2 regions of the Frondihabitans sp. 762G35 genome follow, and region 1 is predicted to be linked to the other one. Evidence: predicted binding sites of a transcription regulator. Region 1 holds the regulator's gene; the other holds the start of a gene.
What was found. Region 1 encodes LexA, which represses DNA repair genes until DNA is damaged. Its sites were predicted from a motif close to TCGAACANNTGTTCGA; they were not measured.

Region 2: a site for LexA is predicted at 5,051-5,066, ahead of AS850_RS08500 (DNA polymerase III subunit alpha). Genes of this name have one in related genera too.

What each region holds. Positions count from the first base shown of each region.
Region 1 is NZ_CP014619.1:1,141,453-1,149,240, reverse strand. It holds gene AS850_RS05635 (SseB family protein) at 1-534, opposite strand, end outside; gene priA (bifunctional 1-(5-phosphoribosyl)-5-((5-phosphoribosylamino)methylideneamino)imidazole-4-carboxamide isomerase/phosphoribosylanthranilate isomerase PriA) at 534-1,280, opposite strand; gene hisH (imidazole glycerol phosphate synthase subunit HisH) at 1,369-2,001, opposite strand; gene hisB (imidazoleglycerol-phosphate dehydratase HisB) at 2,004-2,624, opposite strand; gene AS850_RS05615 (histidinol-phosphate transaminase) at 2,621-3,706, opposite strand; gene AS850_RS05610 (LysM peptidoglycan-binding domain-containing protein) at 3,788-4,303, opposite strand; gene lexA (transcriptional repressor LexA) at 4,662-5,345, shown strand; gene metE (5-methyltetrahydropteroyltriglutamate--homocysteine S-methyltransferase) at 5,432-7,765, opposite strand; gene AS850_RS05595 (methylenetetrahydrofolate reductase) at 7,762-7,788, opposite strand, start outside.
Region 2 is NZ_CP014619.1:1,765,221-1,773,008, reverse strand. It holds gene AS850_RS08510 (TraR/DksA family transcriptional regulator) at 141-506, opposite strand; gene AS850_RS08505 (glutathione S-transferase family protein) at 503-1,531, opposite strand; gene AS850_RS08500 (DNA polymerase III subunit alpha) at 1,542-5,036, opposite strand; gene AS850_RS08495 (glucose-6-phosphate dehydrogenase) at 5,315-6,691, shown strand; gene AS850_RS08490 (glycoside hydrolase family 15 protein) at 6,759-7,788, opposite strand, start outside.

The sequences.
Region 1 (7,788 bases):
GGCGTAGGAGGGCTCCCACGGGAGGTCCTGCGCCACCGCCCACAGGGCGGGGCGGCGGACGCCGAACTCCGTCGCGGACGCGGGGTCGAGGACGAGGAGCTCCGTGCGCTCGGCCGCCGCGGCGAGGGCGATGCGGCGGGCATCGGCGGGGACGGGGCGCGCACGCGGATCCCACGCCCGCAGCGTGTCGACGGACGTGAAGGCGGGCAGCACGTCGCGGCCGTCGGGACCGCGCACGGTCACGATGGCGAGCTCCTGCGTCTTGTCGACCCGGACGCCGTGCTCGTTCTCGCCCTCCTCGCCCGCGTGGGCGACGAGCGGGATGAGCAGGCGCGCCGGCCGGAGGGCGTCGACCACCACGTTCTCGCCGACCTCGCCGGCACCGAACGACGTCAGGGCCCGCAGGAGCCGCGGGTCGGCCGATCCGTCGTCACCGGCGTACGCCGTGTCGTGGGCCGCGAAGGTGCGACCGGCCCACGGCTGACCGGCGCTGTCGCCCGGTTCCCCGGGCGCCCCCTGCCCGTGGTCCGACATCAGCGCGAGGCGACGTCGAGGGCCTGGGCGAGCGTGAAGGCTCCCGAGTAGAGCGCCTTGCCGACGATCGCACCTTCGACGCCGGCGGGGACGAGCTCCCGGAGGGCCACCAGGTCGTCGAGACTGGAGATGCCGCCGGACGCGACGACGGGGCGATCGGTGCGCTTCGCCACCTGCTTCAGGAGATCGAGGTTGGGGCCCTGGAGGGTGCCGTCCTTGGTGACGTCGGTGACGACGTAGCGCGCGCATCCTGCGTCCTCGAGGCGGTCGAGGACCTCCCACAGATCGCCGCCGTCGCGGGTCCACCCCCGGGCGGCGAGCGTGGTGCCGCGGACGTCGAGCCCGACGGCGATGGCGTCGCCGTACTGCGAGATGACGTGGGCGGCCCACTCGGGGTTCTCGAGGGCGGCCGTGCCGAGGTTGATCCGCCGGACGCCGGTCTCGAGCGCCTCCTCGAGGGACGCGTCGTCGCGGATGCCGCCCGAGAGCTCGACGTGGAGCCCCTGGACCTGCTTGATCACGCGCTTGATGACCGATCGGTTGCTGCCGCGCCCGAAGGCGGCGTCGAGGTCGACCAGGTGGAGCCACTCGGCGCCCTGCTCCTGCCAGTCCGCGGCCGCGTCGACGGGGTCGCCGTAGTTGGTCTCCGTGCCGGCCTCGCCCTGGGTGAGGCGGACGGCCTTGCCGTCGGCGACGTCGACGGCGGGGAGCAGGGTGAGGGGCGGGGTGGTGGCGAACTCGCTCATGAGGGCTTTCAGGTCATGCCGGAGATGGCGGAGAAGGGAGGGTGCTGGGGAGGAGGCCGACGCGGTTCGCGACGCCTCCCGGTCGCGACTAGAGGGTCTCGAGCCAGTTGCCGAGCAGCCGGATGCCCGGTCGACCCGATTTCTCGGGGTGGAACTGCGTCGCCCAGAGCGGACCGTTCTCGACGGCCGCGACGAACGGGCCACCGTGATCACCCCACGTGACCAGCGGGGCCTTGCGGGCGCCGTGCCCGTCGAGGGTCCACTCCTGGACACCGTAGGAGTGCACGAAGTAGAAGCGCTCGTCGCGCACGCCCTCGAAGAGCGTCGAGTCGGCAGGAGCGTCGACGGTGTTCCAGCCCATGTGGGGCAGTACGTCGGCCTTCAACTGCTCGACGGTGCCGGGCCATTCGCCGAGGCCTTCGCGCGATGCACCGCGCTCCACGCCGCGATCGAAAAGGACCTGCATGCCGACGCAGATGCCGAGGACGGGACGCCCGCCGGCCAGGCGACGATCGATCTTCTCGGCACCGCGCACGGTCTCGAGCTGCGCCATCACCGCCGTGAAGGCGCCGACCCCCGGCACGAACAGCCCGTCGGCGGCGGCCACTCGGGCGCTGTCGGCGGTCAACTCGACGTCGGCACCGGCCAGCTCGAGCGCCTTGATGGCGGAGTGGACGTTGCCGCTGCCGTAGTCGAGCACGGCCACGCGCGGTTTCGCCAGGGTCACAGCGCGCCCTTGGTGGACGGGATGCCGCTGACTCGCGAGTCCGGCTGGACGGCCGCGCGGAGGGCACGCGCGAACGCTTTGAACTCCGCCTCCGCGATGTGGTGCGGATCGCGACCGCCGAGCACGCGGACGTGCACGGTGAGGCCGGAGTTGAAGGCGATCGCCTCGAACACGTGGCGGACCATCGAACCGGTGAAGTGACCGCCGATGAGGTGGAACTCGAACCCCTCCGGTTCGCCCGTGTGCACCAGGTAGGGCCGGCCGGACACGTCGACCACGGCCTGGACGAGCGCCTCGTCGAGAGGGACGAGCGCGTCGCCGTACCGGCCGATGCCGCTCTTGTCGCCGAGGGCCTGCCGGAGGGCCACTCCGAAGGCGATCCCGATGTCCTCGACCGTGTGGTGGACGTCGATGTCGGTGTCGCCGGTCGCTCGGACGGTCAGGTCGATCAGGGAGTGCTTCGACAGCGCCGTGAGGAGGTGGTCGTAGAAGGGCACGCTCGTGTCGATCGAGGAGGACCCGGTGCCGTCGAGGTCGAGGCTGAGCTCGATGCTCGACTCGCTCGTCGTGCGGGACACCGTGGCGGTGCGCGGCGCGGGGCCGGTCTGGTCGGTCATGCTCCGAGCCTAATGTCGCTCATCGCGTCGAGGAACGCGGTCGTCTCGGCCTCGGTGCCCGCGCTGACGCGGAGATGCCCGGGGATGGCGAGGTCGCGGACGATGATCCCGCGCTCGAGCAGCTTCTCGAACACGGCGTTCGGGTCGTCGACTCCCCCGAAGAGGACGAAGTTCGACCACGTCGGCCACGGCGTGTAGCCGAGCTCCTCGAGCCGCGCGACGATGCGGTCGCGCTGGCCCTTGATGTCGTCGACCATGGCCAGCATCTCGTCGGCGTGACGGAGCGCCGCCACAGCGGCCGCCTGCGTCAGCGAGGAGAGGTGATAGGGAAGGCGCACGAGTCGCAGCGCATCGATGGCCGCGGGGTCCGCGGCCAGATAGCCCACGCGGGCGCCGGCGAAGGCGAACGCCTTGCTCATGGTCCGGGAGACCAGGAGCCGCTCGCGCCCCGGCAGGAGCGTCAGCGCCGACGGGATGTCGGCCGGCATGAACTCGGCGTAGGCCTCGTCGACGATGACGATCCCCCGCGTGGCCGCATAGGCGGCCTCGACGGTCGCGATGTCGAGCGGCGTGCCCGTCGGGTTGTTCGGCCCGCAGAGGAACACGATGTCGGGGTCGGTCCGCTCGATCTCGCGGACGACCGTCTCCGGGGAGATCCGGAAGCCCTCGTCGCGGCCCCCTTCGACCCACTCCGTGCCCGTGCCGCGCGTGATGATGGAGTGCATCGAGTACGTGGGCGGGAATCCGAGGGCCCGACGCCCCGGGCCGCCGAAGGCCTGCAGGATCTGCTGGATGACCTCGTTCGACCCGTTCGCCGCCCAGATCTGCTCCGGGGTCAGCCCGTGACCGAGGTAGGCCGCCAGCGACCGCCGCAGGAGCGTGAACTCGCGGTCGGGGTAGCGGTTGACCTCGAGGACGGCCGCGGCGACGGACTCGACGATGTCGCGGGCGACATCCTCCGGAATGGGATGCGTGTTCTCGTTGACGTTGAGTGCGACGGGCACCTTCTTCTGAGGTGCGCCGTAGGGCGACTGGCCACGGAGGTCGTCGCGAAGGGGCAGGTCGTCGAGAGAGGTAGCCACCCGGCTATTTTACGGGCCGCAGGAGGCGCGTTACCGCGGCCCCGAGGCAGCGGCCGGAGGGCCGGGGCTCGGCAGACCGGCTCAGCGGGTGTACTTCGTCGGGATCGCGAGCGTCTGACCGGCCTGGACCTGCGAGCCGTCGAGGTTGTTGAGGCTCGAGATGTCGGCGATGACGTCGCGGGGATCGGCGGCCGGCGCGACCTCCTGGGCGACCTGCCAGAGCGTCTCGCCGGAGGCGACGGTGACCTCCTGGAAGTGCGTGTCACCGGCGGTGGACGTCGCGACGGCACCCTGGCCGGCCAGGAGGAAGCTGGCCATGATGACGAGGACGCCGACGACGGTGAGGAGCGTGAGGACGACGCGGCCCCGTCGCGTGATGTGGAGGTGCGGCCGGGGAACGCCGTGCACGGCGTCGTTCTGTGCGGCGGTCGCCTGCCGGGCGGCCGGCTGCTCGGACGTGGCGCGCTGACCCGCACCGACGAGGCTCTCGTCGGGCGTGAAGTAGACGGCGCGACCCGAGGCAGGACGCGAGGCGGTGACCGGGCCGCGGCCGGCGCGGCTGGAGCTGCGGGGGAAGGCTGTGATCGTGGCGCTCATGGGGTGTCCTTTCGTGGTGCCCTCTCCTGCGGATTCCGCCGCCGGAGATGAGGGTGGTCTTCGTGCCCGACACTCGGCCGGGACTGCCGGGCACGAAGACGTGTTCCGAACATATCTTCGAACGAGACCGATTTCAAGACGTTCCGGTCGGAAAAGACGAAAAAAACACGCGACACACTCGAACATGTGTTTGTTACGTCAGGTGGGACCGGATACAGTTTCGATCGGTAGGACGAGTGAAGCATCGACCACCGACATTCGCGTCTCGTCCGTCGAGACGGGCGGCGGAGAGCACGCAGCGGAGATCACGCAGCGGAGATCACGCGGCGGAGAGAACATCGACCAGGGCGGGAGACACATGAGCGAGGCGACCATCGCGAAGCCGGCGGAGCGGGAGCGCAAGCCGCTGACCGCCAAGCAGACCCTGATCCTGACGGCCATCCGCGACTCCATCGCGAGCCGCGGCTACCCGCCGAGCATGCGCGAGATCGGCGACGCCGTCGGCCTCGCCTCTCTGTCGAGCGTGACGCACCAGCTCAACCAGCTGGAGCTGGCCGGCGCCATCCGCCGCGACCCGAACCGGCCGCGGGCGCTGGAGGTCCTGCTCGAGGACCCGGACAAGGTCGTCCCCGAGCCGACGATCGTGCGCTACGACGACGACGACAGCACGACCGCCCGCGTCCCCCTCGTCGGACGGATCGCCGCCGGTGTGCCCATCACGGCCGAGCAGCAGGTCGAGGACGTCATGCCGCTCCCCCGCACCCTCGTGGGCAAGGGCGAGCTGTTCATGCTCCGCGTCGTCGGCGAGTCGATGATCGACGCGGCCATCTGCGACGGCGACTGGGTGGTCGTCCGTCAGCAGAACAGCGCCGAGAACGGCGAGATCGTCGCCGCGATGCTCGACGACGAGGCGACCGTCAAGGTCTTCCGGCAGCGGGACGGGCACACCTGGCTCCTGCCCCGCAACTCGAACTTCGAACCGATCGTCGGCGATCACGCGCAGATCCTGGGCAAGGTCGTCGCGGTGCTGCGCTCCCTCTGACCTCTCCCCCGTCGGATCACGACGAAGGGCCCCCGGTGATCGTTCCGGGGGCCCTTCGTCGTCCGGCCGTCTGCGACGGCTCCGGGTCAGGCCGGCTGCGAGACCGCGGCGCGCGCCTTCCTGGCGGCCTGGACCATGACGGCCAGCGAGGGGACGACCTCCGCGTACCCGCGGGTCTTGAGTCCGCAGTCGGGGTTGATCCAGAGCTTGTCGAGGGGCACCGACGTCGAGGCCGCCTCGACGGACTCCGTCATCTCGGCCTCGCCGGGAACGCGCGGGGAGTGGATGTCGTAGACGCCCGGCCCGACGCCGCGGGAGAATCCGACGCGGGCGAGGTCGTCCACGACCTCCATGCGGGAGCGGGCGGCCTCGATGCTCGTCACATCGGCGTCCAGGTGATCGATCGCCGTGATGACGGTGCCGAACTCCGAGTAGCAGAGGTGGGTGTGGATCTGCGTGGCCGGGGCGACGCCGGACGTGGCGAGACGGAACGACCGCGTCGACCAGGCCAGGTAGGCCTCGTGCGCCGCCTCGTCGAGGGGCAGGAGCTCGCGCAGCGCGGGCTCGTCGACCTGGATGATGCCGATGCCCGCGGCCTCGAGGTCGGCGACCTCGTCGCGGAGGGCGAGCGCGACCTGGTCGGCGACCTCGGCGAGCGGCAGGTCGTCGCGCACGAACGACCACGCGAGGATCGTGACCGGTCCGGTCAGCATGCCCTTCACCGGCTTCGACGTCAGCGACGCCGCGTAGGTCGTCAGCTCGACCGTCATCGGCGCGGGACGCGAGACGTCGCCCCAGAGGATCGACGGCCGTGTGCAGCGGGTCCCGTACGACTGCACCCAGCCGTTCGCCGTCGTCGAGAAGCCGTCGAGCTGCTCCGCGAAGAACTGCACCATGTCGTTGCGCTCGGGCTCGCCGTGCACGAGGACGTCGAGGCCGACCTCCTCCTGCACCTCGATGACGCGCTGGACCTCGCGGCGGAGGAGAGCGTCGTAGTCGGCGTCCGCGAGATCGCCGCGGACGTTCGCGGCGCGGGCTCGGCGCACCTCGACGGTCTGCGGGAACGAGCCGATCGTCGTGGTGGGGAGGAGCGGGAGCCCCAGCGCGTCGCGCTGGGCGGCGTCGCGCTCGTCGGCGGAGACACGGCGCGTGTCGCCCTCCTCGACGGCGGCGACACGGGCGCGGACGTCGGCGTCGACCACGCCGAGGGCGGAGGCGCGGCGGGTCCGGGCATCCTGCGCTTCACCGATCTCGGCGGCGATCGACTCGCGACCGCGGGCGACACCCGCGGCGAGGGTCAGCACCTCGGCGACGCGCTGGTCGGCGAAGGCGAGCCAGGAGCGGAGCTCGGGGTCGAGCAGGTGCTCGGTGGTGACGTCGTGCGGGAGGTGCTGGAGCGATGTGGTCGTCGTCACCGCGACCGGGCCGGACGCCGCCGCCCCGAGGGCCTCGAGGCGATCGAGCGCCGCGCCCAGGTCGGTGCGCCAGATGCTGCGGCCGTCGACGACGCCGCCCGCGACCGTCACCGACGACGGCACGGCGGAGAGGTCGGGAAGGGAACCTCGCACCAGGTCGAGGGAGAGGGCCTCGACGCCCGAGGCGCCGACGGCCGCGGCGGCCGCGCGGGAGTCGCCGTAGGAGAGGGCGACGAAGAGGCGGGGGCGTTCGGGGGCCGCGGCGAGCTCGGCGTAGACGCGGCGGGCGATCTCGACGAGGACGTCGCGGTCGACGGCCAGGTTGTCGGAGACGAGTCCCGGCTCGTCGAGCTGCACCCACTCCGCTCCGGCCTGCTTCAGAGCGGCGAGCAACTCGACGTAGACGGGGACGAGGCGGTCGATCGCGTCGATCGGGGAGAAGCCCTCGGGGGCATCCTGCGCGGCGACGCTCAGGGCGAGGAGCGTGACCGGGCCGACCACGACGGGGCGCGTGACGTAGCCGTCGGCGGCGGCCTCGCGCACGCGGTCGGCCAGCTCGGTGCGAGCCAGGTGGAACGCGGTGTCCGGGGAGATCTCCGGCACGAGGTGGTGGTAGTTCGTGTCGAACCACTTGGTCATCTCGAGCGGCGGGTTCGTCTCGTCGCCGCGGGCGAGCAGGAACTCCGTGGCCCGGGTCGACGGCGCGGCACCGAAGCGCGCCGGCACAGCGCCCACGGTGAGGGCGGCGTCGAGGACCTGGTCGTAGAACGAGAAGTCCTCGGGGATGCTCGAGTCGGTGCGGCCCAGGCCGAGCTCCGCGAGACGGGCACGGCGACGGGCGCGCAGCTCGGTGGCGCTCGCCTCCAGGTCGTCGGCCGTGGTCCTCCCGGCCCAGTGGCTCTCGATCGCGCGCTTCAGCTCGCGGTCGGCTCCGACGCGCGGGTAGCCGAGGATGGTGGCCGCGGGGAACGCGGGCGCCGCTGCGGTGGTGTCGGTGGTGGTCATGCGAACTCCCGGTGGGTGGTGGT
Region 2 (7,788 bases), 620 kb from region 1:
ATCGTGCCCGGCGGCTCGGATGGTCGTGCCGCCGTCGTGTTCCGGCTACTCTACGTCGCACTCCCCAGGGGGCGGAAGCGCTCCCACCCCCGCGTCCGCTGTGACTTCGCCGTGCTCGGCGTCGCGGGAGCGGGCTTCCGCTACACGGCGCAATCGAGACAGACCGAAGCGGTGGGGCGCGCCTCGAGACGAGCCGCCGGGACGGGCCGACCGCAGCGGACGCAGATGCCGTAGCGACCGTCGGCGAGCCGCCTGCGGGCCTCGTAGGCGTCGGCGGCGCGTTCCAGGGCGGAGCGGCGGATCGCCTCGAGCTGCGATCTCTCGTAGGCGATCGTCGACCCCTCCGGATCGTGCTCGTCGTCGACGTTCGACGCCTCCCGGGCCTCCGACACGGCGCGGATGTCGTCGCTCAGTCGCTCGGCGAGAGCCAGCGCGTCGTCGCGGATCGCGTCGAGGCGCCGACCCGTTCGCTCGGCCTCGGGGGTGACGCTTGAGCGGGCCGTCACGCCGGTGTGAGGTCGGGCACGCGCTCGCCCGCGGGCGGCGGCGGCGGCGGGGTGCCGTCGCCGAAGGGGCGGCCGCCCAGCTCGTCGCGGTCGTGGGGAGCGAGCCAGACGCGCGGATCCGGGCCGGCTGGGACGATCCCGGTCGGATTGATGTCGCTGTGCGTGATGTAGTAGTGCTTCTTGATCTGGTCGAAGTCGATCGTGTCGCCGAACCCGGGCGTCTGGAAGAGGTCGCGCGCGTAGGCCCAGAGCACCGGCATCTCGGTCAGTTTGTTGCGGTTGCACTTGAAGTGACCGTGATAGACCGCATCGAAGCGGGCGAGCGTCGTGAAGAGGCGGATGTCGGCCTCGGTGATCGTGTCGCCGACGAGGTAGCGCTGAGAGGAGAGACGCTCCTCCAGCCAGTCGAGACGGTCGAACAGCCGATGGTAGGCGCGCTCGTAGCTGCCCTGGGATCCCGCGAACCCGGCGCGGTAGACGCCGTTGTTGACATCGCGGAAGACGACCTCGGCGACGTCGTCGATCTCGTCGCGGAGGTGCTCCGGGTAGAGGTCCGGGGCTCCGTCGCGATGGAAGGCGGTCCACTCGGTTGCGAAGTCCAGGGTGATCTGCGGGAAGTTGTTGGTCACGACCTTGCCGCTCGGAACGTCGACCACGGCGGGCACGGTGATGCCGCGAGGGTAGTTGGGCACGCGCTTGAAGAACGCCTCCTGGAGGCGCTCGATGCCGAGCACGGGGTCGATCCCGCCGGGGTCGAGGTCGAAGGTCCAGCTCCGGGCGTCGTGGGTCGGGCCGGGGAGCCCCAGGGAGATGGCGCCCTCGAGCCCGAGGAGTCGGCGGGAGATCACGGTGCGGTTCGCCCAGGGGCACGCTCGGGCGGCGACGAGCCGGTATCGACCGGCTTCGACGGGCCAGCCGTCACGGGCATCCTGCGTGATGCGGTCCTCGATGTAGGTCGTGTCGCGCGTGTACTCGTGGCCGGGATCGACGTACCGGCCGGGGGTGGAATCGCTGTCGTCGCTCATGCGTCTGAGCCTACGGACTCATGAGCCCGGCGCTCTCAGCGGGGACGCCGCCGTCGAATGAACCGTCGAGCGCGCCGCCAGCCGTGCCGTCGCCGTCGCGAGCGGCACCCGCTGCCGCGCGGGTCCGCTGCCAGTCGCGCCACATCGCCTTGAGATCCCAGGCGTTCTCGGCCTCGAGCGAGATGCCGCGCTCGCCCGTGCGGCGCGTGCGCCCCTGGATCAGCAGGAGCCGCGTACCGAACAGGAGGGACCCGGCGCGTTCCTGCGCCTCCTCGAAGAACGTCGAGTCGGAGCAACCGGACCCGTCGTCGAGGCTGATGAAGACCACGCGCTTGCCGCTGCGCATCGGCGGGGTCTGGGTCGCGATCCGGATGCCTGCGACGAGCACGGTGGTGCCGTTCCAGAGCCCGAGGAGGTCGGCGGCCCGCGTCACCCCGAGGTCGTCGAGCATCGGCCGGTAGCTCTCGATCACGTGGTCGCTGACCTCCATCGACAGGATGTCGAGCTCGTCGCTCACGCGCTGCCGGCTGGAGACGTCGGGGGTGCCGACGGGCACCTCGTTCGATTCGTCGACGTCGAAGTCGAGCTGGTTGGCGGCGTCGCCCGGCACCGGTCTCGTGCTTCGGCCGATCAGCTGCCGGACGCGCACGAGGACGTCGCCTCGCGTGCGCCCCTCGCCACCCAGACCGTCGAGCGCCCCCACCTGGGCCAGCCGCTCGAAGAGGCGCCGCGACGGGGTCGCCCGCTGGTAGAAGTCGGCGATCGACGTGAAGGGCCGGTTGTCGAGGATGCGCGCGATCTCCGCCTCCGTGATGCCCTGGACGTCGACGAGCGAGAGCCGGATGCCGAGCTCGCCCGGGTGGGTCCGGGCCACCGGGGAGCGCGGCGGCCGCACCCGCTCCACGTGGTAGACGGCGTCGGAGTGGTTGACGTCGAGCGGGAGAACGGGCACGCCCATGCGCTTCGCCTCGGTGAGCAGGAGCCGCTTCGGGTACATGCCCGGATCGTGGGTCAGGATGCCCGCCAGGAACTCCGCCGGGTAGTGCGTCTTCAACCACGCCGTCTGGTAGGTCGGCAGGGCGAACGCCGCCCCGTGCGCCTTGCAGAACCCGAACGAGCCGAACCCCTTCAGCACGCCCCAGATGCGGTCGATCTCGCGGTCGGTGAAGCGCCTCCTGCCCTTCTCGTCGAGGTTCGCCCTGGTGCGGCTGCGGAACTCCTCCTCGAGGTCGGCGCGCTTCTCCATCGCGCGCCGCATCTCGTCGGCCTCGGCGAGCGAGATGCCCATGGTGGTGTGGAGGATCCGCAGGACGTGCTCGTGGTAGATGACGACGCCGTAGCTGTCCGCCAGGAAGGGGGCGAAGCTCGGGTGCAGGTAGTCGGGCTGCTGGAAGCCGTGCTTGGTGTCGAGGTAGGGGGCGACCATGTTGCCCTTCATCGGCCCGGGCCGGAAGAGCGAGATGTCGGCGATGAGGTCTTCGTAGCGGTCGGGCTGCATCTTTCCGATCAGCTCGCGCTGCCCGGGGCTCTCGATCTGGAACATGCCGAGCGTGTGCGTCGTGCGGATGGCCTCGAAGGTCGGCTCGTCGTCGTGCGGGATCGCGTCGAGCTCGACGCGCCCGTCGCGGTTGACGTAGGGGGCGTCGATCGGGAGGGCTCCGGCGAGGGCGGTGCGGGGGCCGTTGATCCGCTGGATCTCGCCGAGGGCGAAGGCCATGGAGGACTGCATCCGCACCCCGAGGACGTCGAGTTTGAGGAGGCCGGCGTCGTTCATGTCGTGCTTGTCGAACTGGCTCATGGGCAGCCCCATGCCGCTCGGCTGCACCGGGGTCATGCTCAGCAGGCCGTCGTTGCCGAGGATCACGCCGCAGGGGTGCATCGAGATGTGCCGGGGGAGCCGGTCGAGCCGCTCGGTCAGATCGACGAGGAGATCGATCTGGTCGTTGGAGCGGACCAGCTCGGCGATCTCGCGGAGCTCCGGCTTCTCGGCCAGCGCGGAGCGGAACTCGCGGGCGTTGAACCGCCAGACGTTGTTCGCGACGAGGTCGATCTGGTCGTCGTCGAGCCCGAGCGCGAGGCCGGCGTCGCGGACGGCCCCGCGCGCCCGGTAGGTGGACTGCATCGACATGAGGGTGACGCGGTTGCTGCCGTAGCGCTCGAAGATCGCCCGGTAGACCTCGTGCCTCCTGGCGGACTCGACGTCGATGTCGATGTCGGGCAGGGTCTCGCGCTTGTTGCCGAGGAAGCGCTCGAAGAGGAGATCGTGCTCGAGCGGGTCGACGTTCGAGATGCGCAGCAGGTAGGTGACGAGGCTGCCGGCGCCGGAGCCTCGGGCGGCGTTCCGGACCCGGAGGTCGCGCATCATCTGCGACACGTCGGCGACGGTGAGGAAGTAGCCCGCGAACCCGAAGCCGGTGATGGTGTCGAGCTCCATCCGCATCCGGCGCTCGAGGGTCTCGCGCTTGGCCATGGAGACGTCGCCGAACCGCTCCGTGATGCCGGCCTGCGCGCGCCGGTGCAGCACCACGTCGGGATCGCCCTCGACGCCGATCGCGCTGAGCTCCGGCACCTTCGCCCGGCCCCAGCCGAGGTCGGCGTCGGGGTCGAGGCGGCAGCGGTCGGCGAGCCGCTCGGTGGCGGCGAGCATCTCCTCGGCGGCGCGGCGATCGAGCGAGGACGCGTCGGCGATGCGGTGGGCGAGGTCGCGCATCTCGCCGGGCGACTTGAGGAACGCCTGGGCGTTCGGCTGCGGGAGGAAGGTGCCGAGGGCGGCGAGGTGGCCGGCGGCGTCGAGCACGTCGGCGGTGAGGGCCTCGTCGGGCACCCGGTAGCGGACGGCGTTGGTGAGGATGGCGGGCACCCCGGCGGCGTCGGCCACCTCGAGGAGGTTCGCGGCGTGCCGGAGGCTCCTGCTCTCGCCCGGCTCGGTCAGGTGGCAGACCACCTCGACGACGACGCCGCCCGGAAGGAGCCGGTGCCACTCGTCGAGCAGGGCCAGCGCCTCGCGCCGCCGCCCGCGGGCGACCGCGCGCCCCACGTCGGAGTCGGGGCCGAGGAGCACCGTGCCGGTCGGGCCGTCGTCTCCCCAGAGGAAGGCCCGGACCCGCGACCGGGCGATCGTCGCGACGCTGTTCGCGCTGCCGTTGACCTTGCGCGTCGCGCGGCCGTGGGCGGCGCTGATGAGCCGGCAGAGGGAGGCCCAGCCCGCTCCCGCGAGGCGGCCGTGGGCCAGCACGACGACCCGGTCGGCCGCGGCGGCCGTCGGGACGGGGCCGGAGGCCGCACCGTCGGCCCTGACCCCGAGCTCCACCCCGACGATCGGGTCGATGCCCAGCGCGCGGCAGGCCCCGATGTGCCGGATCGCCCCGTAGAGGCCGTCGCGGTCGGTGATGGCCGCGGCGTCGGAGCGGTGCTCGGCGACGGCGTGACCGACCAGGTCGGCCGGCTGCGCGGTGCCGTAGTGGGCGCTGAACGCGGAGGCGACGTGGAGGTGCGTGAACCCCATCTGACCTCCTCGAATCGAACGTATGTTCGAACAGTGTAGGTCATTGCGAACCGGCTCGCTGGATGCGCGACCAAGACCCGCGACGGGCAGTACGGTGGACGCTGGCACCGGGGCCCCTCGCGGCCCGCGTCCTGCCTCCGAGCAGTGTCCGTCGGGAATGCGCCCGTCGCCCGCGCGTTGGGTCTCGAGGGCCCACACGGTTCGACTTCGGAAAGGACGTCCATGACCATCCACCGCTCTGACTCCGTCAGACTCACTCGCATCGAGCGTTCTCCGCGATGACCGACACCAGCACCCTCATCATCCTCGGCGCCTCCGGCGACCTGACCGAACGACTCCTGCTTCCCGGCCTCGCGAGCCTGCTGAAGAGCGACCGCGGCGTCGAGGTGCAGCTCATCGGCACCGGCCGCAGCGAGCGCAACCCGGAGGAGTGGGACTCCGTCGTCAAGACCGCCTTCAACGGCGACGGCGACAGCGACCTCGCCAAGAAGACGCTGGCGAGCAGCCAGTACATCCAGGGCGACCCGACCGACGCGGCCCACCTCGAGAAGCTCTTCGACGCCTCCGAGGGCGCCCCCGTCCTCTACTTCGCCCTCCCGCCGGCCATCTCCGTCAAGGTGATCAAGGCGCTCGGCAAGATCACCCTGCCCGAGGGCATCCGCCTCGCGCTCGAGAAGCCCTTCGGCAGCGACGAGAAGGGTGCGCACGAGCTGAACGAGGAGCTCCTCAAGATCGTCCCGGAGGAGCGGATCCACCGCACCGACCACTTCCTGGGCCGCTCCACCGTCCTCAACATGATCGGCCTGCGCTTCGCCAACCGTCTCTTCGAGCCGGTCTGGAACAGCGAGAACATCGAGAAGGTGGAGATCTTCTACGACGAGGTCCTCGGCCTCGAGGGCCGCGCGCAGTACTACGACAAGGCCGGCGCCCTGATCGACATGATCCAGAGCCACCTCCTGCAGGTGCTCGCGGTCATCGCGATGGAGGCCCCCTCGTCGATCGACTCCGTCGAGCTCCGCAGCGAGATCGCCCGCGTCCTCCGCGCGACCTGGGTCAAGGACTCCGACCCCGTCACCGCGAGCCGTCGCGGCCAGTACGCCGCCGGCTCGATCGACGGCAAGGACGTCCCCGCCTACGCGGACGAGGACGGCGTCGACGTGTCGCGCCAGACGGAGACGCTCGCCGAGGTCGAGTTCGAGATCAAGTCGCGCCGCTGGGCCGGCGTGCCGTTCGTCCTGCGCTCCGGCAAGGGGATGACCAAGGTGCGCAAGGAGGTGCTGATCACGTTCAAGCCCGTGCCGGTGCTCCCGGCGGGCCTCGAGGGCGCATCGACGCCCGACACCCTCCGCATCGAGATCAGCCCCGAGACGATGGAGCTCGGCGTGACGACGAACGGGAAGGGCAACCCCTTCTCGCTCGAGAAGTCGACCTTCTCGACCACGCTCGGGAAGCCGGAGCTGACCCCCTACGGCGAGGTGCTCTCGGGCGTCTTCCACGACGACCCGACGCTCTCGATCCGCGGCGACGTCGCCGAGCGCTGCTGGGCGATCGTCCAGCCGGTGATCGACGCCTGGCACGCCGACCTCGTGCCGCTCGACACCTACCCGGCGGGTTCCGCCGGCCCCGAGGGCTGGACCACCTCCAAGGAGGCGTAGCCGCACCCGACGACGAACGAGGCCCCCGCGACACACGTCGCGGGGGCCTCGTTCGTCGTCGGGACTCCTACCGCGGGGCGGGTGCGGTCGTCTCGTGGTCCGTCTGGCTGGCGAGCCGCCGGCCCCGATTGCCGCGGGAGTGCTCGATCGCGGCCTCGATGGCGTCGGCCGCGCGGACGAGCGCGAGGTGCGACAGGGCCTGCGGCGTGTTGCCCACGTGGTGACCGGTCGACACCTCGATCTCCTCCGACAGCATGCCCACGTCGTTGCAGAAGCCGACGAGGCGGTCCATCAGGCGGGTCGCGTCGTCGAGCCTGCCGCTCCGGGCGTACTGCTCCGTGAGCCAGAACGAGCAGGTGAGGAACGGGTTCTCCGACCCCTCGAGCCCGTCGACGCCCGACTCGGTGCGGTATCGCAGGAGCAGGCCGTCGTGCAGGAGGTCCTCCTCGATGGCCTTGACCGTGCCCAGCATCCGCGGATCGTGGGCGTCGACGTAGCCGACCTGCGACAGCTGCAGGAGCGACGCGTCGACCTCCTTCGAACCGTAGAACTGGACGTAGGTGCCGCGCTCGGCGTCGAAGCCGTGCTCCTCGATCTCGTCGCGCACCTTCTCGCGGAGCTCCATCCACCGGTCGACGGGACCGTCGAGGTGGAACAGCTGCGCCCCCTTGACCGCCCGGTCGAGAGCGGCCCAGATCATCACCCGGGAGTGCGTGAAGTGCTGCGTCTGCCCGCGGATCTCCCAGATGCCGTTGTCGGCGCGATCCCAGTTGTCCTCGACGAACTGCATCAGCGCGCGCTGGAGGGCCCAGGAGTCGCCGTCCTCGGTGACCCCGAGCGTGCGGGCGTCGTGCAGAGCGACCATGACCTCGCCGAAGACGTCGCCCTGGTACTGCGTGAAGGCGCCGTTGCCCGTGCGCACCGGCGCCGAGCCGCGGTAGCCGGGGAGCTCGTCGATGGTGTTCTCGAGGAGGTACCGCTCTCCGCTCAGCCCGTACATGATCTGCACGTCGGCCGGGTCGCCCGCGATGGCCCGCAGCAGCCAGTTGCGCCACCCCTGAGCCTCCTCGGCGAAGCCGTGCAGGATGAGGGCCTGC